3 regions of the Paraburkholderia sp. Ac-20342 genome follow, and region 2 is predicted to be linked to each of the others. Evidence: riboswitches for the same ligand, from Rfam matches in the RefSeq annotation. Region 2 holds a riboswitch; each other region holds the start of a gene.
What was found. A riboswitch is a leader RNA that binds a small molecule or an ion and turns the genes downstream of it on or off. The one in region 2 is predicted to bind cobalamin.

Region 1 (7,577 bases), on a different contig from region 2:
CCGACTTCGTTGCGCCGATGGTGCCCACGGGCCTCGCGGCGGGGCGCCTCGGCAACTTCATCAACGGCGAGCTGTGGGGCCGCGTGACCGATCCGGCTTCGCCGTGGGCAATGCTGTTTCCGGGCGCCGCGCCCGACGATGCCGCATGGCTCACCGCGCATCCGCAACTGGCCGCGCAATGGCATCTGAACGAAGTGTTCGCGCAATATCACATGCTGCCGCGGCATCCGTCGGAACTGTACGAGATCGCGCTCGAAGGCGTGGCGCTGTTCTTCGTGCTGATCTTCTTCTCGCGCAAGCCGAAGCCGCTCGGCGCGATTTCCGCGATGTTCCTGATCGGCTATGGCCTCGCACGCTTTACGGTCGAGTTCGCACGCGAGCCGGACGATTTCCTTGGCCTGCTCGCAATGGGTCTGTCGATGGGGCAATGGCTGTCGCTGCCGATGATTCTCGCGGGCATCGGCCTGATGGTGTGGGCCTATCGACGCGGGCGCCGCGAGTCGGCGCAGGCGGTGAGCGCGAGCTGAGCCTTGGGTCGATGCGGTTGATCCGTCGAGCCGCGCGCCACGGTTTGCCTTGTCTTGTCGGGCAGCGTGGCGGTTGGCGCGGTGGGTCTTTAGAACCTTTAGAGTTTTCAGGACCTGCAAATAGAAACGCCACGGCATGAAGACATGCCGTGGCGTTTCTATTTGCAGGTATGTGTGTTTGCGCGTTTGCGTTCCCGCGCGCGCGTTACTTCATCTGCACCGATCCCGACACGTTGACCGTCACCGTCGACGTGCCGCCTTCGAGCGGCATCGGCGCCACGCTCTTCGCTTCGGCGCCCATGGCACGCGCGCTCATCATCATGACCGGGCGCGGCATGACGCCGCCGTGATTCACATTGACCTCGCGGATCGAATAGCCATTAAAGCCGAATGCCTGCGCCGACGAAGCGGCCTGTTCGCGGAACGATCGGATCGCCTCGCCGGTGAGCTTCTGCTCGGCGGCACGCTGCGCTTCCGGCGACAGCGAGAAACTCACGTTGCCGACCTGCATGATCGATGCCATCTGTCCCGCGAGCTTCGATGCCGAACCGAAGTCGCGGGATTCGAGCACGACTTCGGCGCGGCCGCGCCACGTCGAAATGTGGCCATCGCGATCGGTGGACGGGAAGATCGAGAATGCGCCCGTGCGCGCCGTTACGCCGCTGACGCCGCGCGCCTTCTGCAAGGCGGCGTCGGCGCGCTCGTTCAGCGTGGCCGTGAGCGAGGACGGATCGCTCGCTTCCTGCTCGTAAAACAATGTGATGTCGACGACGTCCTGCGGGACTTCCGCGCTCGCCTGCGCATTGAGCGACAGCACGCCCGCGGGCTGCGGCATGACGCTTTGCGCGCGCGCGAGGGTCGGGGTCAGCGCGAGCGCGACAGGCGCGGTGCAGGCGAGAGCGAGTGCGAGGGCCCGTGCGGCTTGTTTCGTCATTGTTGAACTCCTTGTATGAACAGGTTGTGCACGTGTGACACAAGTGACATGTGATGGCGTAGGGGTTGCGGGTTCGCTTTCGCGACGGGCTGGCTCGCCGGCCAGGCGAAGCCCTTCAATGAGCCCTGCAACACGCGTGTCCGATCATTAGGCGCGGCTCGCGTTGTCTTGGTTCCCTAATTCGGCGTTATCCGCCATGCGGAGAACAACACGGTGCGTTCACCCGTTCGTCATAAGTCACGAACGAACGCCGGATATGCCCTTAAACAAGCTGTTTTGTGATGAAACGCCATTCGGCTTCGGTCACCGGCGTGATCGACAGACGGTTGCCTTTGGCGAGCACACGCATGTCCTGCAACTCGGCATGCTCGCGCAGCGCAGCAAGCGGAATCAGCGGAATCTTCTTTTTGAACACGACGTCGACGAGCATCCAGCGCGGCGTTTCCTGCGACGACTTCGCGTCGTAGTACGGACTCTTGTTATCGAACTGGGTCGGGTCCGGATACGCGGTGGACGACACTTCCGCGATGCCCGCGATGCCGGGCTCGGGGCAGCTCGAATGATAGAAGAGCACGCCGTCGCCGATCTGCATGGTGTCGCGCATGAAATTGCGTGCCTGATAGTTGCGCACGCCGGTCCACGGCAACGTGCGATGCGGTGCGTTGGCGAGATCGTCGATGCTTGCTTCGTCCGGTTCGGACTTCATCAGCCAGTAGCGCATGAATCGAATTGAACGTGAGGGATTGAACGACGCGCGCGAACCGGCGCCTGCAAAAAGCACCTGAAAGCAGCACCGGAAAACGCAGCCCAAAGAAAAACGGCATCGAACCGAAGTACGATGCCGTTCCAGATAAGGTCCCCGCCTTAGCCGCTAGGCCGGCATCCTGAACCGGGGGTTCAGAATTGGTCGCAGTTAGCAACACTTCGGGTACATCAGACAGAGTGACGCGCACGCCCGTGCTACAAATTTCCGCAACCGTGCACATGGCATTGGTTCAAGGAATATATGACCTTGGCGAACCAGGCAGGGAAGCTAAACCGATGAAGCTACAGCAGTTCAAACTTTAACAGAAGAACTCAAACGCTTGCGAGAGGTGCTCATGTGCTTCACCGACACCGCACACCCGCTTTGCAAAAAAGTACTGCGTTTCAAGCTACTTCGTTGAATTCACGACCGGTTCGACATTGGGTTCGAAGCCGGCTGTGACCGCTTACTGCAAGCTGTACTGTTCAATCACAGTACCGAGCTGTTCGTTCATTTGCTGCATTGTACGCCGGATTTCTTCAGCGGGAAATGCTTCTCCGTGTCGCACGCTGTTTTGCAGCTTAAGCAGTTCCGATGCCAGCGACAGCGCGGCCATGACGGCAATGCGATCCGTGCCGCGCACGTTGCTGCCGTTGCGGATTTTCTTCATTTCCGCATCGACGCGTGCGACCGCTTCGAGCAGGGCGGCTTCGGTTTCCGGCGAGCAGGCGAGACGATACGGTACGTCGAGAATCGATACTTCGATCTGCTTGGTGGTCATGCGTTTTCTCCGTGGCGGCTCACGTCGCTTTCCGCTTCCTCGGGTTCGGGTTGAGCGGAGTCGAGCAGATCGAGCTGGTTATCCGGTTCGCTGCTCGCGCGGGCACGCGGCAATTTCTCGAGAATCGCATTCAGGCGCACCTGAGCGTCGTCGATCTTGGCGGAGAGCGCATCGCGTTCCGCCTGCAGGGCATCGCGCTCCCCGCGCAATTGCGCGAGTTCCGCATGCGTGGCTTCGACTTCGGCACGCGTGTGCGCGAGTTGTTCTTCGAGCGCGAGCCGCGCTTCGTGGTGGCGCTGGCTGATCGCAATCAGCTTGCCGATGTTCTGGGAGAGTGATTCGAGTTCGGTGAGCATGTGCTGCGTCCTCTAAAGACCTCGCATTTTAGCGCGGAATGTTACAGGTTCCGACAATTGTCTCGTTTCGAGACGTAACAACTTGGCTTTATGCAAGCATTTTCCCGACCATAAGATGAAAAACCGCTCGTCGATCGGACAATAACCTGCACTCAACGGCACGGCTCGCGCAGGGATTGACCTTTCTTGACGCTCGCCGGGGGCGCTCCTAAACTGGCCGCACTCTGGTGCCCGCGCACGCTTTTCGGCGCGCGCAGTTAAACGGGAAGCAGGGCGCGCGCGGGGTTCGACACCGGCACGCGCGAACCTGCGCTGCCCCCGCAACGGTAAGCGACCGCATCTCGTCATGCAGGTCGGTCCTGATTGCAGGTCGAAGCTGAACCTGCAAGTGTGTCACTGCGCGTCACGCGTGGGAAGGCGGGGCCGATGTGTCGCAGCCCGGATACCGGCCAGAGGGAGAGGACGTCCCCCGCGAAAACGTTAAACATCGGGGGCGCCTCGTTACGCGGCGGCCTGCGGGGAAGCGGGCTGCGCACGCTATCCACAGGACTCTCACCCATGCTGTCCCCCTTCGCCCGCGCGGCGCTGCTCGCGTTCGCGGGTCTGCCGCCCGTCGTGCATGCGCAGACTGCCGGGACCACGGCTGCCGCGTCGGCGGCGTCTTCCGTGCCGGCCGATGTTGCATCGCCCGTTGCTTCGCCGGCTGCTTCGTCGGCCGCATCATCGGCTTCAGCTTCGAGCGCGTCCGCCGATGCGAATACCGATGCCGATGCGAACCCCCGCGCGAACCCGCCGGCCACCGTACTCTCGCCAGTCGTCGTGACCGCCGAACGCGGACCGCAGGCACTCGCCGATACGATCCCGCCGACCACGCTGTTCGATCAGCAGGACATTGCCGACACGACCGCGACCGATCTGCCCGGCCTGCTGCAACTCGCGCCCGGCGCGCAAATCTCGCGTACAGGTGGCCCCGGTTCGACGACGAGCCTCTTTTTGCGCGGCGCGTCGTCGACGCAATCGCTGGTGCTGATCGACGGCGTGCGCGTCGATTCGGTGAGCCTCGGTTCCGCGCAACTCGCGCAGATTCCGCTCGACCAGGTCGATCACGTCGAGGTCGTGAACGGCAATGTCTCGGCGTTGTACGGCTCGGGTGCGATTGGCGGCGTCGTGCAGGTGTTCACGAAAGATGGCGGCGATCATCCGCCGCGCTTCAATTTTTCGCTGGGCTACGGCAGTTATCACACGCAGACGCAAACCGTCGGCGTCAATGGCGCGCTCGATCAGGACGGCCGCACGACCTTCAGCATCTCGCTCGCGCGCACCAAAACCGATGGCTTTTCCTCGCTCGATCCGCTGCAAGCGCCCGGCGCGAATCCGAACGCGAACGGCAATCTGAACGAGAGCCTCTCGGCATCGCTGCGTCACAAGTTCAGCGACAGGTGGGACGCCGGCGTCACCTATTTCCAGTCGAACGGCAACAACAGCTACGACAACGCCTATGGCGAGCCGACCGATCTGAACAACCTCTATAGCAAGGTGCGCCAGCTCTCGGTGTTCGCGAACGGCAAGCTGACCGACTGGTGGACCACGCATTTCACGGTTGCCGAGGGCGACGACCGCAGCGTGTCGAATACCAACGGCATCGACAACGGCCGCTTCGATACCGACAATCGCCAGTACACCTGGCAGAACGATTTCGCGCTGGCCGCAAACCAGAAGCTGCAACTCGGCTACGAGCATCTCGATCAGAGCCTCGATTCCGATACGTTCGCGGCGCCCAACCGTCACGTCGATTCGGTATTCGCGGGCTATACCGCGCGCTTCGGCCGCAATCAGATTCAAGCTAACGTGCGGCGCGACCAGTACTCCGATTTCGGCGGGGCGAACAGTTACTATCTCGGCTATGGCTTCGACATCACCTCGCACTGGAAGGCAACCGCAAGCTATTCGGACGCGTTCCGCGCGCTGAGCTTCGACGATCTGTACTATCCGTTGAGCGGTAATCCGTCGATCCGGCCCGAGCGCAGTCATTCGGTCGAAGCGGGTTTGCAGTACGCATCGAACCTGCTCGGCGTGGTGCGTGTCAGTGCCTTTCAGACGCGCTATACGAATCTGATCGATTACGTGCAGACGATCCCCGGCATCTATCTGGCCGAGAACGTCGGGCACGCGAAAGTGCAGGGGCTCGAAGGATCGTGGAGCGGGCATGTCGGCAAGACCGACGTGCGCGCCTCGCTGACGCTGCAGAATCCCGTCGATCTCGACAACGACGTCGACCTCGTGCGGCGCGCGCGACGCTTCGGCTCGCTCGCGATCAATCGCAGCATCGGCGGCTGGCGCGTGGGCGGCGAGTGGATCGTGAGCGGTCCGCGCGCGGATAGCACCGGCAATCTGGGCGGCTACGGCATCGTGAATCTGTCGGCGCGCTACAACATCACGAAAGCGTGGTACGTGAGCGCGCAAATCGAGAATCTGCTGAACAAGGACTATGAAACGGCCTACTCGTATAACTCGCCGCGACGCGGTGCCTACGTCACGCTTGGCTGGCAGCAGCAGTAACGCACGCACCGGCGTGAGCGCGCGCGCATGAATCGCGCGCCGGGCTCGCTGCCGGCTGCCGGCCACGTCACGCCTACCATGCGCACGATGAACGCAAGGCGCGCGGCCGCGATCTGGCTCGGACTCGCGGTCATCGCCCTGGCCGTGCTGGTCGCGTCGCTCGCGCTCGGCAGCGTGCCGCTCGCGCCATCGCGCGTGCTGGCCGCGTTGATGCCGTGGCATGCCGGACCCGCGCGCGCCGACGACCTCGCCGGCGAGATCGTGCGTACGTTGCGCTTGCCGCGCGCGCTCGCGGGCTTCGCGTGCGGGGCGTTGCTCGCGCTCGCCGGCGCGCTGCTGCAGGTGCTGTTGCGCAATCCGCTGGCCGAGCCGTATGTGCTCGGCGTATCGGGCGGCGCGGCGACGTTCGCGCTCGTGGCGATGATCGCGGGCGGCGCATGGTGGATCGTCGATGCGAGTGCGTTCGCCGGTGCGTTGGTGTCGATCCTGCTCGTGCTTGGCCTCGCGCGGCGCGAGTTATGGCGCGGCGAACCGCAGGACACGTCGCCGCGGGTGCTCCTGACCGGTGCGGTGATCGCGGCGGGGTGGGGCGCGCTGATTACGCTGCTGCTCAATCTCGCGCCCGACAGCCGCTTGCGCGGCATGCTGTTCTGGCTGACCGGCGACCTCAACGGCGGCGCGCCGCCGTGGACCGCGCTCGTCGCGCTGCTGCTCGCGCTGCTTGTGATCGTGCCCGCCGCGCCGCGCCTGAACGTGCTGCTGCGCGGCGATGCGGCCGCGCAGGCGTTGGGTGTTGCGGTCATGCCCTTGCGTCTGCGCGTGTACCTGGTGGCCTCGCTTGCGGCTGCCGCCGCCGTGACGACGGCGGGCACGATCGGCTTCGTCGGCCTCGTGGTGCCGCACATGCTGCGGCTCGCGTTCGGCAACGATCAGCGCATGCTGTTGCCGGCGGCCGCGCTCGGCGGCGGCGTCGCGGTGATGGGCGCGGATCTCGTCGCGCGCACTGTGATTGCGCCCGCGCAGTTGCCGGTCGGCGTGATGACGTCGCTGGTCGGCGTGCCGGTGTTTCTCTGGATGCTGCTGAAGAGGCGTCCATGACACGCGCCCACGATACCGTCCCGGCTTCGGCGCTGAGCGCGCAACGCGTGACGTTGCGCGCCGGCGCGCGCACCTTGCTCGATGCGTTCACGCAGACCTTCCATGCCGGCGAAATCTGGTGCGTCGCCGGGCCGAACGGCGCGGGCAAGACAACGCTGCTGTCCACGCTCGCGGGGCTGCGGCCGGCGTCGGCGGGGCACGTCGAACTCGACGGCAGGCGTCTTGCCGACTGGCCGCCGTTGCCGCTCGCACGGCACCGCGCGTTGATGCCGCAAAGCGCGCACGATGCGTTCAGCGCCAGCGTGCTCGACATCGTGATGCTGAACCGCTTTCCGCATCTCGGCGGCTGGGGGTGGGAGCGCGACGCGGATCGCGCGGCCGCGCAGGCGGCGCTCGAACGGCTCGGCCTGGGCAGTTTCGCCGCGCGCGATGTGCTGTCGTTATCGGGCGGCGAGCGCCAACGTGTCGCGCTGGCGGCCGTGTTGTGCCAGGATGCGCCGCTTCTGCTGCTCGACGAACCGCTGTCGCATCTCGACCTGCATCATCAGATCGATTGCCTCGAAGCGCTCGTTGCATG
Region 2 (7,577 bases):
GGCGAGGTACCGATGTCTTCGAGAATGCCCGTGAAGCCCGTCGATGCGCCGATGCTCACGCTCGGATAGAGCGCCCCGGTCGCCACGCCGATACGTGCCGTCGAGGCCGCGAGCTGACGCTCGGCTTCGTGCACGTCGGGGCGGCGGCGCAGCAGCGCGGCGCCGTCGCCGATCGGAATCGGCTGGCTGAGTTGCGGCAGCCGATCGCAGGCGAGCACGGCCGGCGGCAGATCGGACGGCGCGCGCGCGAGCAGCGCCGCGAGCCGGTATTGCGCGATCTTGCGGCGCGCCGTATAGCGCGGGATGTCGGCCGCGAGGTTGTCGACCTGGGTCTGACCGCGCGTGACGTCGGTCTGATTGCCGCGGCCCGCGTCGCGCAGACGGCGCGACACGTCCACACGCTGCTTCTGCAACGCGAGCGATTGCTGGGCGATGCGCAACTCCTCGGCCGCCGAGCATTGCTCGACGTACGAGCGCACGACGTCGGCGACCACGGTGATGCGCGCGAGGTCGCCCGCGGCTTCGACGGCTTCGGTGTCCGCCGCGGACGCTTCGACGCCGCGGCGCAGCTTGCCGAACAGATCGATTTCGTACGAGATGCTGATGCCGAGGTCGGCTTCGTTGGCGACCGGCAGTTTCTCGAAGAGCAGGTATTGCTCGGCCGATTCCTGTGCGCGTTCGACCGCTGCCGACGCCTTGCCCGAGAAGCCGCCCTGCGCCTGCGCGACGCCGAGCGCCTCGCGTGAGCGCGCGAGATTCGCGGCCGCGACGCGCAGATCGGTGTTCGACTTCAGCGCTTCGTCGATGAGGCTGTTCAGCACCGGATCGTCGTAGAGCTTCCACCAGACCGTCGGCGTGTTGAGGGTCGAGGTCAGGGTGGGGTCAGCGCCTTCGAGCGCGCCTTTGGCGAGCGGCGCGTTGACGAGCGCCTGCTTCGGCAGCGTGTAGTCGGGGCCGACGTTGATGCAGCCGTTCAGCGCGACCGCGAGCGGCAATAGCGGCAACAGCGGGAGCCATGGCCGCAGCGGCAGGCGCGGCGCCAGCGAGGATAAGGGGCGCGCGAGTTTCATTGCGACGCGCCCGACGCAGCCGCGGCCGGCGCGGCGGAACTGGCCGCCACGGCCGAACTGGCCGCCACGGCCGAACCGGGCGCCACCGGCGCGGCCGAAGCCGCCACCGCACCCGACACCGGCTGCCTTCTGACCGGCGACAGATCGCGCACCGACACCGTCGCGGTGCGGCCCGCGATCATGCGGAAGTCGGCAGGCACTTCGTCGAGCGCGACGCGCACCGGAATGCGCTGCGCGAGCCGCACCCAGCTGAACGCCGGGTTCACGTTCGGCAGCATATTCGAGCCTTGCGTGCGGTCGCGGTCCTCGATCCCGGCGACGATGCTCTGCACGTGGCCGCGCAACGGCGTCGGCTCGCCCATCACGGTGATGTCGACCGGCTGGCCGATGTCGATGCCGCGCAGCTTGGTTTCCTCGAAGTAACCGTCGACGCGGAACGAGTGCATGTCGACCACCGCCACCACCGGGCGGCCCGCCGCGACGAATTCGCCGGCGCGCGGCGCGCGGTCGTTCAGATAGCCGTCGACCGGGCTTTTGATCGTCGAGCGTTCGAGGTTCAGCTTCGCGGTGTCGATCGCGACGTCCGCGTCGGCGAGCGCGGCCTCGCCCGCATCGACGCGCGAGCGGCTTTCCTCGAGCACTTCGGCCGCGACGAGATTGCCGAGCTGGCGATTGCGCGCGTATTCGCGGCGCGCCTGGTCGAGCGTGGCGCGGCGTTGCTGCGCGGTCGCTTCGGCCTGGCGCAGCGCGAGCGCATAGCGCGCCTGATCGATCACGAACAGCACCTGGCCTTGCTTGACCTGCTGGTTGTCCGTCACCTCGACCGACGAAATCAGCCCCGAGATATCGGGTGCGACCTGGATCACGTCGGCGCGCACGTGTCCGTCGCGGGTCCACGGCGCGAACATGTAATAGGCGACCAGCTTCCACAGCACGAGCGCGGCCACGACGACGACGATCAGGGTCAGCAGGATCTGACCGAGCGAGAACCAGGTTTTTTTCACGTTATTAGTCTGTGCGAAACGACGACGACAAGGCCCAGCACCAGCACATAGATGCCGAGATCGAAGATGGAGCGATGCCACACGAAGCGGTAAAAGCCGACGTACGCGAGCACCGTGCGGATGACGAGGTTGATCAGGTAGGCGATCAGCATCAGCACCAGCACGGACGGCACGAACACGCCGAAGATATCGATTTCACCGATCATCGCGGGAACTGGAAAAGAGTGGGAACGGGCTGCCGGAAGCGGAGGCGCGCATCATGCGGAAGCCTCCGGTTCGGTCGGCGTCGGCTTCGTGAGCGTGGCCGGAAACAGCGAAAGACGCAAGCCGACGAGCGCGTGCAGCGCGTCGCGCAACTGGCGCGCCGAGGTCGGCGAGGTTTCGGTCGGCGCGGCGGCATTCGCGAGCCCTTGCGCGGTGACGCGCGCGACCGCCGCGTCGATCGACACCATGAGGCTCTGCGGCACCGGCTCGCGGCGGCGCCGCTCGACGCAGCTCTCGTAGTAACTGCGTACGCCGTCGAGAACGTGCTCGATCGCGCCCGGCACTTCGCCGCCGAGCTTGCGCGTGGCGCGGCGCAGATCGATCGCGTTGAACGCGATGCGCAGATCGCGGAAGCTTTCGATCGACGGATGACGGTGCTCGTCGGTCGCGGCGAGGCGCGGGATCAGTTGCATCAGACGGTCGAGCATGCGTGCGGCGAGATTGCGCGGGTCTTCGATCGGCGTCGTCGACGCGGTCAGTGCGACGTCGGCCCAGTTCGAGCGCAGCAGGCGCGAAGCCGCGAATTCGGCGCCGAACGGACGCGTCACGCGGGTCCACAGATACGCGTAGAGCAGGCCGGCGAGGCCCGCGAGATTGGCGTTCACGAAGGTGAGAAAGTTAGCCTCGTAGGCGCCCTGAATGCTGATGAAGGTCGCCGTGTTCACCGCGACGAGCACCGTGACCATGTTGAACTGCGGGCGCGGAATCAGCGTGCCGACGAGGATGAACGGCCCGGCGAACAGGATCACGAGCATCGGGAAGTCGTGCACGTGCGGCAGCACCGCGAACAGATAGACGCCCGCCGCGAGCACGCTGACCGCGGTCGCGAGGAAGAAGCGGAACACCATCGGCGCGGGTTCGTCGAGCGCGGCGAAGAAGCAGCAGGCCACCGCCGCGAGCGTCACCGCGCTGGCGCCGTCGTTCCAGCCTGAGCCGATCCACAGGCTGCACGCGAGAATCACCGCGAGGCCCGCGGACACGGTCGCGAACAGCATGATGCCGCGGTCGTAGAAACGCTCGGTGCCGCCGAGCCGCCAATGACGGAAGTGCGGCCGCCACGAACCTTCGTCGCGCGCGATGATGATGCGCAGCGAGCGGCAGTCCTGCCATACGTCGATGACCTGCCTCAGACGCCATAGCGCGTTCGAGAGCAGCGCGCCGTCCCAGTGCGCGAGCGCGGCCGCGGGTGGACGCAGCGCCGCGATGCGCTCGCGCAGCGCGTTGGCGGTTTCGTCCGGGTGATAGCCCTTGCTCGGCGCGGGCAGCGGCTGGTTGAACCACTTGATGACGTCTTTGAGCAGCGCGTCGAGTCCTTCGGGCCAGCTGTGCTGGCCGTTGTGGTAGAGCGCGAGCAGCGGGTCGGCGAGCGAGGACATGATCGGCAGCAGCAACTGCATGCGTCCGCGCAGTTCGTGTGCGCGCGCGAGGATGTCGGGCCGCGTGTGATCGTAGGCGAGCTGGCTCAGCAGCAGTTCCAGACCGTTGATCGTGCTCGCGAGCCGCTGCCGCGCGCCCGAAATCGCCGCGCTCGCGATGCGGCCCGACAGCGTTTCGGTCGCGTAGAACGCGGCGTCGCGAAACCATGCGTCGGTGCGCTCGATGATGGTCGGCGCGAGCCGGCTCGGAAACAGCGCACTGCCGACGATGCTCGCGCAGACGATGCCGACGAGGATTTCCTCGGTCCGGCTGACCGCGAGATCGAACACGCCGGTGGGATTCGTCACCGAAGGCAGCGCGATGATCGGCATCGTGTAGGCCGCGAGCATGAACACGTAGCTGCGCGCGGTGCGGTCCGATACCGCGAGGTAGAGCATCGTGCCGGTCCAGAGCGCGACGACCACGCTGAACAGATACGGCGATTCGACGAACGGCGGCACGAGCAGCACCGCGCCCGCCGCGCCGAGCGCAGTGCCGAGCGCGCGATAGAGTGCCTTCGAGCGGGTCGCGCCGACGAACGGGTTCGACACGATATAGACGGTGGCCATCGCCCAGTACGGCCGCGGCAACTGGAACGCGAGTCCGATGTAGAGCGCGAGCATTGCCGCGAAGAACGTCTTGACCGAGAACAGCCAGTCGCGAAAGGAAGGGTAGGCCATAGACCGTTACGCGGACCCGGCGTTGTGTGGCGCCGTTGCGCGGACGCCGCGTTTGGTGGACTTGCGTGCCTTGACCGTACCGTGCGCCTTGCCGGCGCCTGGGGCCGCGCTCTTGCCGGTCTTGCCGAGTTTGACGGCGAGGGGTTCGCGCCGCGCGGGTTCGCGTTTGAGCGGCGACGTGGTGCGCTTGGACGCGGCGCGTTCGAGCGGCGCGCGGGTGCCCGCTGCAGGTCCGGCCGTTGTGCCGCGTTGCGGCGGCTCGGGCTTCGCCGCCGCTTCGGCGTCGAGCTCGGCGCGGCCGCTGGCATCCGTCGTGAACGCATCGAGCACGCGCAGCGTGGCTTCGAGATCGTCGCGCGACAGGCCCTTGAGCGCCTGGGCGCGCAACGTGACCAGCTCCTCTTCCATCTTCGCGGTGACGGCGCGGCCTTCGTCGGTGAGCGCGACGGTTTTGGCGCGGCGGTCCTCGGGATCTTCCTCGCGGCGCATCAGGCCCGCTGCGCATAACTGATCGAGCAGCCGCACGAGCGAAGGGCCTTCGATGCCGATGTGATCGGCGAGCGTAACCTGGCGCACTGCCGAACCGAGCCGGCTCGCGGTCAGAAGCGGGGTCGCGCACGCTTCGGAGACGTTGAAGGCCGCCAGCACGCCATGACTCGTGCGCCGCCACTTTCTGGCGGCGACGACCAGCGTGCTGCTGACGGTGCGGCGCAGGGTATCAAGATTCGGCATGGCAGGTATTGTATTTCCTTGATATTCGTTAGCAAACTATTGAATCGGAAATTCGCGCCGTGCCGGGAGAGTCTGCGGCGCGAATGCGACAGTCGCGTTAAACGGAGGGGGACGGGACGTGTTTCCGATGGTGTCGGATGCGGCGGCGGGGCTGCCAGCAGGGGAGCGAAGCCGTATGTTTCGCATGCCGCGTTCGCGTCAGCGAGTGGCGGCTGGCCACCATGTCCAGCCGCGCCGCGAGTGGCGCAATTCGACGACCGACAGCGGAGCGATCTCGATGCGAGGAAATACCTGTGCGGATGCGCCGAGCGCATGCACGATGGCGGCTTGCAGCAGCGGCGCGTGCGTGATGGCGAGCACCGTGTGTGTTTGCGGCGATACGGCTGGCGGTGCCGGGTTTGCCGCGTTGCATGTCGATGCCGATGTCGTGGGTCCGTCCGGTGCGTCGAGCCATGCGCCGATCCGTTGCACGAGCTGGCTGAACGATTCGCCGCCGGGCGGCGCGGTGTCGGCGTCGCGAGTCCACGCGGCGAGTTGCAAGGGCGCTTCATTGGCGAGATCCGCGAGGCGCTGGCCGCGCCAGTCGCCGTAGTCGATATCCGCTAGCGCTGCGGCGGGTGTGGCGTTCAGGCCGAGCGCCGCAGCCGTATCGCGCGCGCAGGCAGCCGGGCTCGTGAAGACGCGAGCCTCGTGCGCAAGTGCCAGACGGGCGCGCGCCGCTTGCGCTTCGGCGGTGCCGCGCGCGTCGAGCGGGTCGTCGGAAGGGAAGCGGCCCGCGCGTTGCGAGGCCGTCGCCGCGTGGCTTATCAGTAGCAGTCGCGTATCCATTCTGTGCTTTCCCGATGCTGCCGTTTGTCCACGCGAGCTTGCAAACGTGGCCGAAGCTTTCATGAAGGCAGAAGTTTAGCGCGTAGAATAAGGGCTCCGCGAAGCACGGAAGCCGGTGAGAGCCCGGCGCGGTCGCGCCACTGTAATCGGTTTGCAAGCAAGAGCCGAAAGCCAGACCTGTGCTTCGCACCATTCCTATGTCATCGACTTTCGGGGCGCGTTACCCCCAGGAGATATCCATCATGGCCGAAGCCGTTTTCGATCCCGCCGCGCAACCTGCGGCCGAGCCTACTCCGATTCCTTTGCGCGAACTGCTGCCGTGGGTGGTATTCGGCGGTTTGCTGCTGTTGCTCGCGCTTTATTTTGTTGGTGCGGAAGAGGGGGCTACTTCGCTGGTCCCCGGCATGTACGTGCATGAGTTCGTGCACGACGGCCGCCATCTGCTTGGCTTTCCCTGCCACTAACGGAGTCCGACATGGTTGGCAAATTACTGGTGCGCGGGATGCTCGCGGGCATCGTCGCGGGCTTGCTCACATTCAGCTTCGCGAGACTCGCGGGTGAGCCGCAGGTCGATCAGGCTATTTCATTCGAAGAAAAAGCGGCGGCCGCACGCGGCGAAGCTCCCGAGCCCGAACTCGTGAGCCGCGAAACGCAGGCGGGTCTCGGTCTGCTGACCGGCGTCGTGACGTATGGTGCGGCGTTCGGTGGTTTGTTCTCGCTTGTGTTTGCGTATGCCTATGGACGGGCGGGTGCATTGAGCATGCGCGCGTTGTCCGCATGGCTCGCGCTCGGCGCCTTCATCGCGCTCGTGATCGTGCCGAATATCAAGTATCCGGCGAATCCGCCATCGGTCGGCGATCCCGAGACGATCGGCATGCGCACGGGGCTGTTCTTCCTGATGATCGCCATTTCGCTCGTGACGATGGTGTTTGCGCTGAAGGTGCGCCGCCGCGCGGTTGCGAAGCTCGGCGCGTGGAATGGCTCGATCGTGGCAGGCCTGGTGTTCGTCGCGATCATCGCGGCCGTGCAGTTGTCGATGCCGGTCATCAATGAAGTGCCCGCCGCTTTCCCGGCCGTGCTGCTGTGGAAGTTCCGCGTCGTCGCGATCGGCATGCAGGTGATCATGTGGGCGACGATCGGGTTGCTGTTTGGCGCGCTGGTCGAGCGCAGTGCATTCATGCGTACGAATGCGCGCGTAACGATGAGGTCGGCCTGAGATTGAAGGCAATGCATGACCGCGAAAGCGGTCATGCTTCGCGCGCAACGCGCAAGAATGGTTTTACTTCAATGACTTGGCGTAATTGTGGAGTGGTTATCCACAGGCTTGCGAACATTTTCTGTGGAAAAGCTCCTCAGGTCGCTTTTCGCCAATTACCTAATCTTCTAATCCATGTTCTTCGCTTCTCCCGGTGCAAATTAAATCGGATGGCTAACTAATTCGAATTCGATGCCATGGTGCTCGATTTTTAAGCTCTTCGATTTTTTTAAAAGAAATTGTGAGAAGGGTCTTGACGTGATGCGGGGCGGTCAGCATAATCTCGTTTCTCTGCTGCAGACGCAGCGACGCGAACGAAGCGGTGCCG
Region 3 (7,577 bases), on a different contig from region 2:
AACTGCCGGCGCAGCCAGAAATAGAACGCGAGATACGCATGCGGCGGCACGAGTTCGGCATCGTGATAGCTCGCGTAATCGCCCTGCTCGCGCGAACGCGCCGGCTGAATGCCGACGAATACGTGCCCGCAGCGCCAGCCCGCGATCATGAAGCGCCCGCGCCGCAGCGTCGGGTCCTGCTCGGGCGGGCCCCAGCGCGCGTTCAACGCATCGCGCACGCTCGCCGGCAGCGCGTTGAAATGCGCGAGATAGTCGTCGAGTGCAAGGCTTTGCAAGGCCGGACGCAGATCGCGCACAACGGGATCGTTGGTCACGCCTTCGGTGAGTTTCTGCAACAACGCAGCGCCGTTTTCGGGCAATTCGCCAACACGATAGCCCTCGCCGCGCAGCATCGACAGAATGCCGACCACCGAAGCCGGCGTATCGAGCCCGACGCCATTGCCGATGCGCCCTTCGCTCATCGGATAGTTCGCGAGAATCAGCGCGAGCTTCTTGTCCGCATTGTCGAGCGAACGTAGACGGCACCAGCGGCGGCTCAGTTCGGCGAGAAAACGCACGCGTTCGAGGTCGGGCTGATAGCGGACCACGTCGACCTCGGTATGCGGACAACGATAGGCGAGCCCCTTGAAGCTGATCGCACGCGTGATGATGCGGCCGTCCACTTCCGGCAGCGCGATATGCATTGCGATGTCGCGCGAATTGAGGCCGTGATTGTCCTTGAGCCAGTCCTCGCGATTGCCGCCGCTCAGGATCACCTGCAACACCGGCGCGTCGCCGGCCAGCGCGAGCGGCTCGGGGTCGTCGATCGCGGACGCGGCGAACGCGGTCGTATTGAGCACGAGTGCAGCATCGTGCTGCGCGCACAGCGACTGCACGACTTCGCGGCTCACCGCATCTTTCAGCGACGTGATCGCGAGCGGCAGCGGATTGAGCCCTTGCGCTTCGAGCGCGTCGATCAGCGCATCGAACACCGCGGTATTGGCAGCCTGCAGATGCGCCTTGTAGAACAGAATCGCGACCACAGGCGCGTCCTGGCGCCAGCGCGCCTGCCAGTCGGCGATGGTCGGCGTGTCGTGCGCGGGATGATAGAGCGACGCGGCCGGCAACGCGCGCGGCGGCTCGGGCTCGCGTCCCCAATCGAGCGCGCGATAGGCGATGCAGCGCAGGAACGCCTCGGCATTCTGCGGGCCGCCCTCGCGCAGATAACGCCACAACTGATGGCACAACTCGGCGCTCGCGGTACTGCGCGCGAGCAGGTTCGGGTCTTCCTGCAAATCGCCGGAAAACATCGCAAGCGTTTGCTGCCTGCGCTGCGCGAGCGCGACGACCTGCTCGATGCCGTACGGCCAGTAAGCCTCGCCGCCGAGATGATCGACCACGACGACGCGTGCATGCTGCAACACGTCGTCGAGATAGAAATCGACCGACGCCGGCTGCCGCAAATAGGTGACGTTGGCGAGCCGCAGGCTCGGGAAGCCGTCGCCGAGACGCGGAACCACGCTCGCGAGCAGCGACAGCGTGGTGTCGGCGGAACTGAGCACGACGATATCGGCAGGCTGCTGATCGATACGGATCACGCCCTGCGTATCGTCGACGAAACCGCCCGGCGTCGTGCGTAGCAGATGCATGAGCGCTTACGCCTGGTGTGCGGCAACGCTCGCGGGCGCACTAGCGGCGGCGTCGAGTGCCGCGTCGAACGCGCGTTGCAGCGTGGCCTGATCGAGGTCTTCGCCGATCAGCACGAAACGGCTGCCGGCGTGCGCGCCGCCGTCATTTTCGCCGGCCTGCCAGCGCCGGTCGAAATAGCTGTCGAAGCGCCGCCCCACGCCCTGAATCACGAGGCGCATCGCCGCGCCCGGCAACGCGGCAAAGCCCTTCACGCGATAAATCGTGTGGCCTTCGACAAGCGTCTGCAATGCGGCGATCGCCGCGTCGCGCGACGACACGCGCGCTTCCACGACGACCGAATCGAATTCGTCGTGGTGGTGGTCGGGATCGTCGGCGGAACCGTGATGATCGTGGCGCAGGTGGATCGTCTCTTCCGAAGCCGCTTCGAGCCCGAGCAGCGTGTGCAGATCGAGCTGGCCCTGCTGCGCGCGCACGATCTTCACCTGCGGCGGAATCTCCCCGCGAATCAGCGCTTCGACCGCGCGCTGCTGCGCATCGTCGACGAGGTCGGTCTTGTTCAGGATCACGAGATCGGCCGCGGACAACTGATCTTCGAACAGCTCGTGCAGCGGCGATTCGTGATCGAGATTCGGATCGGCCTTGCGCTGCGCATCGACGGCGACCGGGTTCGCGGCAAACTGGCCGCTCGCGGCAGCCGGACCATCGACGACGGTCACGACCGCGTCGACCGTGAAGCTGCTCTTGATCTGCGGCCAGTTGAACGCCTGCACGAGCGGCTTCGGCAATGCGAGACCCGAGGTTTCGATCAGCACGTGATCGATTTCGCCGCGGCGCTCGACGAGCTTTTCCATCACCGGAAAAAACTCTTCCTGCACGGTGCAGCAGAGGCAACCGTTCGCGAGTTCATACAATTGCCCTTCGGTTTCGACGCCGTTTTCATCGCAGCCGATGCCGCAACCCTTGAGGATCTCCCCGTCGATGCCGAGTTCGCCGAACTCGTTGACGATCACCGCGATGCGCTTGCCGCCCGCATGCTGAAGAATGTGCCGCAGCAGCGTGGTTTTGCCGCTGCCGAGAAAGCCCGTGATGATCGTGACGGGGATCTTGCGCAATTGAGTTTGCATCGTGAGGTTCATCCGAAGGCGTTGCGCCGCGCATGCCGGAACGAGCGCCGGCGTTGCCGCGACAACGGAAAACAGAAAGCGGAAAGTGAGGTCGTGAACGCGACGCCGCATCCCCGTGGCGTCCGTCCTGCATCTTCGGGCCGGTATCCGGGCTGGCGAAAGCGCCGCTTCCCCTTCCCGGCCGAGTGGTTTCTCGACCAGTGGTGATATGCCGACGCAGCCTTGCGCGTGGACATCGAAGCCGGCTCCGCGGTGGCCGGCCATGCAGCCGATACCGCTTTTCGCTTACCGTTGCGGGGACAGCACAGGTTGGCCCGTTCCAGAGCAGGTGGGCTCCCTGTTTCCCGTTTAACTGCACGCGCATGGATGCGCGCGCGAGCACCAGAAGTGCGTGCGAGTGTAGGCCCACGGCCATGCGCAGTCAAGGAAAGGACACCGCGTGAAGCGCCGCGCGCGCTTATCCGGCGGGGCGCCATGTGCTATCGTATGCGCGCGTTTGGTGCCCGCACATGCGCTCGCGTGTGCAGTTAAACGGGAAACAGGCAGCGCGTCATGCGTTCAATCTGTGCTGTCCCCGCAACGGTAAGCGACCTGCGACGCGAGCGCCGTTCCGGCCGCGTCGCACATGCGTTTTTCGCGCCACTGTCCGACGAATCCGGACGGGAAGGCAAAGCGCGTGAGGCCGCCAGCCCGGATACCGGCCAGACGCGGAGGCGGCGCCGCGTTCATCGCTGCGTTGCCGGCCGCCGGAATCCGCGGGGAACGGATGTGATGGCGTTCAAGCATGGCCGCGCCGCGCGTGGCGTTTTTCCACGGGGTTTTCGCCGCAAAAACGCAACGCGCCGCGCGATGGTCCAAGCCCGGATTCGCAGTACCGCATGACCTCGATCTTCCTTGCCGCGTGCGCCCTTGCAGGCAGCCGCCCTTTTTCCATTACCGCGAGGCGTTTGCCTTGCATGCCGCGATGACGCGCGCCTCGCTCGCCAGCGCCGGGCACGAGGCCTCTTGCGCTGACGCGAATGCCGAAGCCAAAGCCGATGCCGCTCGACACACCGGACGCCCGGGCAAGACGCTCGGCGTCGGCATCGGCTGTCGCCTCGGCAGTTCGGCGCAACAGATCGAAGCGGCGGTGCGCGCCGCGCTCGGCTCGCACGCGTGCGTCGCTTCTTTCGAACAGATTCACGCCGTCGCCACGCTCGACGCCAAAGCCCATGAAGCGGGCCTGCGCGAATTCTGCGCGCGTCATGCGCTGCCGTTGCAGGTGTTCAGCCGCGAGCAGATCGCCGCGGTGCCGGTCGCCACGCCGTCGCTGGCCGCGCAAACGCATCTCGGCGTCGATGGCGTTTGCGAACCCTGCGCGCTGCTCGCGGCGCAGACCCTGGCGGCTGCGTCAGCCGCTGCATCGCCCACACAGCCCGCGCGCCTGCTCGTACCCAAGACCGTGCACGACGGCGTTACCGTCGCGATCGCCTCGGCCAGCAGCGACGCCGACACCGCTCCAACCCAACCCGACACTCCCCAACAGGACCTTCGATGAAAACCGATCCCGAATCGCATCAACGCATGACCGAACGCCGCCGCGAGGGCCATGAAAAGAAACAGGCCGCCGCGACCGTCGAGAAAGGCCTGCTGATCGTCAACACCGGCACCGGCAAGGGCAAGAGCACGGCCGCGTTCGGCATGGCCGTGCGCGTGCTCGGCCACGGCATGCGCCTTGGCGTCGTGCAGTTCATCAAGGGCGCGCTGCATACCTCGGAGCGCGACTTTCTCGGCGCGATCGCACACTGCGATTTCGTCACGATGGGCGACGGCTACACCTGGAACACCCAGAACCGCGACGCCGACATCGCCACCGCGCGCAAGGGCTGGGACGAGGCGTGCCGGATGATCGAAAGCGGCGACTATCAGATGGTGATCCTCGACGAACTGAACACCGTGCTCAAGTACGAATACCTGCCGCTCGACGAAGTGCTGTCGGTCATCAACGCGCGCGCGCCGATGCTGCACGTCGTCGTGACCGGCCGCCATGCGCCGGACGCGCTGATCGAAGCCGCCGATCTCGTCACCGAAATGCGCGCGATCAAGCATCCGTATCGCGAGCAGGGCGTGAAGGCGCAGCGCGGCGTGGAGTTCTGAGCGATGCCGTCAGCGCCCGAAGCGACGCGCCGCCCGGCCTGTCCCGCGCTCTTTATCAGCGCGCCCGCCTCGGGCCAGGGCAAGACCACGATCACGGCGGGGCTCGCGCGCCTGCACCGGCGGCTCGGACGGCGCGTGCGCGTGTTCAAGACCGGCCCGGACTTTCTCGACCCGATGATCCTCGCGCGCGCGAGCGGCGCGCCGGTGCTGTCGCTCGATCTGTGGATGGTCGGTGAAACCCCGTGCCGCAACCTGCTCGCGCAAGCGGCGGCCGAGGCCGATCTGATCCTGATCGAAGGCGTGATGGGCCTGTTCGACGGCACGCCGAGCAGCGCCGATCTCGCCGCGACGTTCGGCGTGCCGGTGCTCGCGGTGATCTCCGCGCAGGCGATGGCGCAGACCTTCGGCGCGCTCGCGTTCGGGCTCGCGCGCTTTCGGCCCGAACTGCCGTTTCATGGCGTGCTCGCGAATCGCGTCGGCTCGGCGCGCCACGCGCAGATGCTGCAGGAAGCGCTGCCGCCCGAATTGCACTGGTGCGGGCACATCGCCGCGAGCGACGAAATCACGCTGCCCGACCGGCACCTTGGCCTGCACCAGGCAAACGAAATCGACGACCTCGACGCGCGCCTCGAGCGCGCGGCCGATACGCTCGCGGCGACCGCGCTCGCCGAATTGCCGCCGGCCGTCGACTTCGGTACGCCCGCGCCCGACGTCCTGCCGCGCCTGCTCGAAGGCAAGCGGATCGCGATAGCGCGCGACGCCGCGTTCTCGTTCATCTATCCGGCCAACGTCGCGCTGCTCGAAGCGCTCGGCGCACAAGTGCACGACTTCTCGCCGCTCGCCGACGAAGCCCTGCCCGACGACATCGACGCGCTCTATCTGCCGGGCGGCTATCCCGAACTGCACGCGGCGACGCTGGCCGGCAACGCGCGCAGCGCCGCGTCGATCCGCGCGCACGTCGCGGCGGGCAAGCCCGTGGTCGCCGAATGCGGCGGCATGCTCTATCTGCTCGACCGGCTGACCGACGCGCACGGCACGAGCACGCCCATGCTCGGCCTCGTGCCCGGTCACGCGACGCTGCAAAAGCGCTTCGCCGCGCTCGGCATGCAGCAGATCGACAGCCTGCACGGCCCGCTGACCGGCCACACGTTCCACTACTCGAAGCTCAGCACGCCGCTCGCGCCGCTGTGCTTCGCCACACGCGCGCACAGCGACGCCGCCGGCGAGGCGGTTTATCGCGTGGGCCCGATTGTGGCAACCTATATGCACGCCTACTGGCCTTCCAACCCGGCCTTCACGGCCGCCCTGTTCCATGGCGCAGCCTTTTGACGATTCCGAGCGCGACGCGGTATATCGCGCGATTTACGAACGCCGCGACATGCGCCACTTCGTGGCCGATCCGGTCGATCCCGCCGTGCTGCGGCGTCTGCTCGACGCCGCGCATCACGCGCCGAGCGTCGGCTTCATGCAGCCGTGGCGCATCGCGCGCATTACCGATTCAACCCTGCGCACGGCCCTGCACGACATCGTCGAGCGCGAACGGCTCGCCACCGCCGACGCGCTCGGCAAGCGCCGCGACGAGTTCATGAAGCTCAAGGTGGAGGGCATGCTCGAATGCGCGGAACTGCTCGTGATCGCGCTGATGGACGGGCGCGAGCGGCACGTGTTCGGACGCCGCACGTTGCCGGAGATGGACCTTGCCTCGGTTGCGTGCGCGATCCAGAACATGTGGCTCGCCGCGCGCGCGGAAGGGCTCGGGCTCGGCTGGGTGTCACTGTTCGACGTCGAGGCGGTGCGCGAGCTGCTGCGCATGCCCGCGGGCGCGCGGCCGGTCGCGATTCTGTGCCTCGGCCACGTCGACCGGTTTTACAGCGAGCCGATGCTCGAAACCGAGCGCTGGGCGAGCCGTCTGCCGCTTGCCGATTGCGTGTTCGAAAACTGCTGGCCGCAGAGTGATGTTGTGGAGCGCGAGTAAGGCGCGCACAAGGCCGGGGCGGCCCCGGCTTGCCGCTTTAGCCGGGTCTGGATGAACCAGGTTTGGGCCTCGTTTCGACTTCGTCCCAACCCGGCCCAAGCCCAGGCTCAGCCCCGTCAGCCCCAACCCAACAGCGCCGTTAGCCCAAAGCCTATCCCTGCCTTAGCGTTGCCTCAACGCTGCAACGGCTGCAACGGCTTCATCGACTCCACACTCGCCGCGCCGCTCGTCTTGTCGATGCTCAGCTTCACGCGCCAGTCGGCCGGTTCGTCGAACGGCAGCTTCGCAAGCGCCGTTTTCGCGAGCAGCGGCAGCGCATGCAGCGGGTCCGCATTGCGATCGACGAACACCGCGCTGACCTTGTAGCGCTCCTCGCCATTCGCGTAGTCGAAGAAGCGCAGCGTCAGCGTATGGCGATACTCGCGCCCGAACATCAGCGCACCGAGCCCGCCGCCCGAGTCGCCGCAGTCGGCCGGCTCGCAATCCTTGCCGCCGATGCCGACCGACGCGAGGCGCGTGCTGTACGCCATCGACACACGGTAATGCGCCTGCTTGCCGTCGCTATCGACGAAACCGTGTTTCGCCAGCTCGTCGCGCACCAGCTTCTCCGCCTGCGGATGATCGGTGCTGCCTTCCTGCGGCTGCGTGCGCGCCATCGCATAGGTCGGCTCGCCTTGCAGCGCGGCGGCGGCAGGGTCGGGCCGCGCGACGTG

Region 1: linked by a shared signal. The riboswitch ahead of G3N58_RS00775 (TonB-dependent receptor) and the one ahead of G3N58_RS32270 (CbtB-domain containing protein) in region 2 are both predicted to bind cobalamin.
Region 3: linked by a shared signal. The riboswitch ahead of cobW (cobalamin biosynthesis protein CobW) and the one ahead of G3N58_RS32270 (CbtB-domain containing protein) in region 2 are both predicted to bind cobalamin.

Annotation. Positions count from the first base shown of each region.
Region 1 covers NZ_JAAGPQ010000001.1:187,202-194,778, forward strand. The annotation lists gene lgt (prolipoprotein diacylglyceryl transferase) at 1-527, shown strand, start outside; gene G3N58_RS00750 (SIMPL domain-containing protein) at 733-1,461, opposite strand; gene G3N58_RS00755 (EVE domain-containing protein) at 1,724-2,182, opposite strand; RNA gene ssrS (6S RNA) at 2,314-2,495, opposite strand; gene G3N58_RS00765 (cell division protein ZapA) at 2,673-2,987, opposite strand; gene G3N58_RS00770 (ATPase) at 2,984-3,343, opposite strand; cobalamin riboswitch at 3,552-3,812, shown strand; gene G3N58_RS00775 (TonB-dependent receptor) at 3,902-5,902, shown strand; gene G3N58_RS00780 (iron ABC transporter permease) at 5,930-7,000, shown strand; gene G3N58_RS00785 (ABC transporter ATP-binding protein) at 6,997-7,577, shown strand, end outside.
Region 2 covers NZ_JAAGPQ010000143.1:4,639-12,215, forward strand. The annotation lists gene G3N58_RS32240 (efflux transporter outer membrane subunit) at 1-1,070, opposite strand, end outside; gene G3N58_RS32245 (HlyD family secretion protein) at 1,067-2,074, opposite strand; gene G3N58_RS32250 (DUF1656 domain-containing protein) at 2,071-2,280, opposite strand; gene G3N58_RS32255 (FUSC family protein) at 2,332-4,434, opposite strand; gene G3N58_RS32260 (MarR family transcriptional regulator) at 4,441-5,166, opposite strand; gene G3N58_RS32265 (histidine phosphatase family protein) at 5,365-5,994, opposite strand; cobalamin riboswitch at 6,051-6,194, shown strand; gene G3N58_RS32270 (CbtB-domain containing protein) at 6,237-6,458, shown strand; gene G3N58_RS32275 (CbtA family protein) at 6,470-7,210, shown strand; partial or broken gene G3N58_RS32280 (hypothetical protein) at 7,424-7,577, opposite strand, start outside.
Region 3 covers NZ_JAAGPQ010000005.1:141,257-148,833, reverse strand. The annotation lists gene cobN (cobaltochelatase subunit CobN) at 1-1,628, opposite strand, end outside; gene cobW (cobalamin biosynthesis protein CobW) at 1,635-2,753, opposite strand; cobalamin riboswitch at 2,874-3,154, opposite strand; cobalamin riboswitch at 3,234-3,474, shown strand; gene G3N58_RS03695 (cobalamin biosynthesis protein) at 3,718-4,290, shown strand; gene cobO (cob(I)yrinic acid a,c-diamide adenosyltransferase) at 4,287-4,889, shown strand; gene G3N58_RS03685 (cobyrinate a,c-diamide synthase) at 4,893-6,218, shown strand; gene bluB (5,6-dimethylbenzimidazole synthase) at 6,202-6,864, shown strand; gene G3N58_RS03675 (DUF4136 domain-containing protein) at 7,038-7,577, opposite strand, start outside.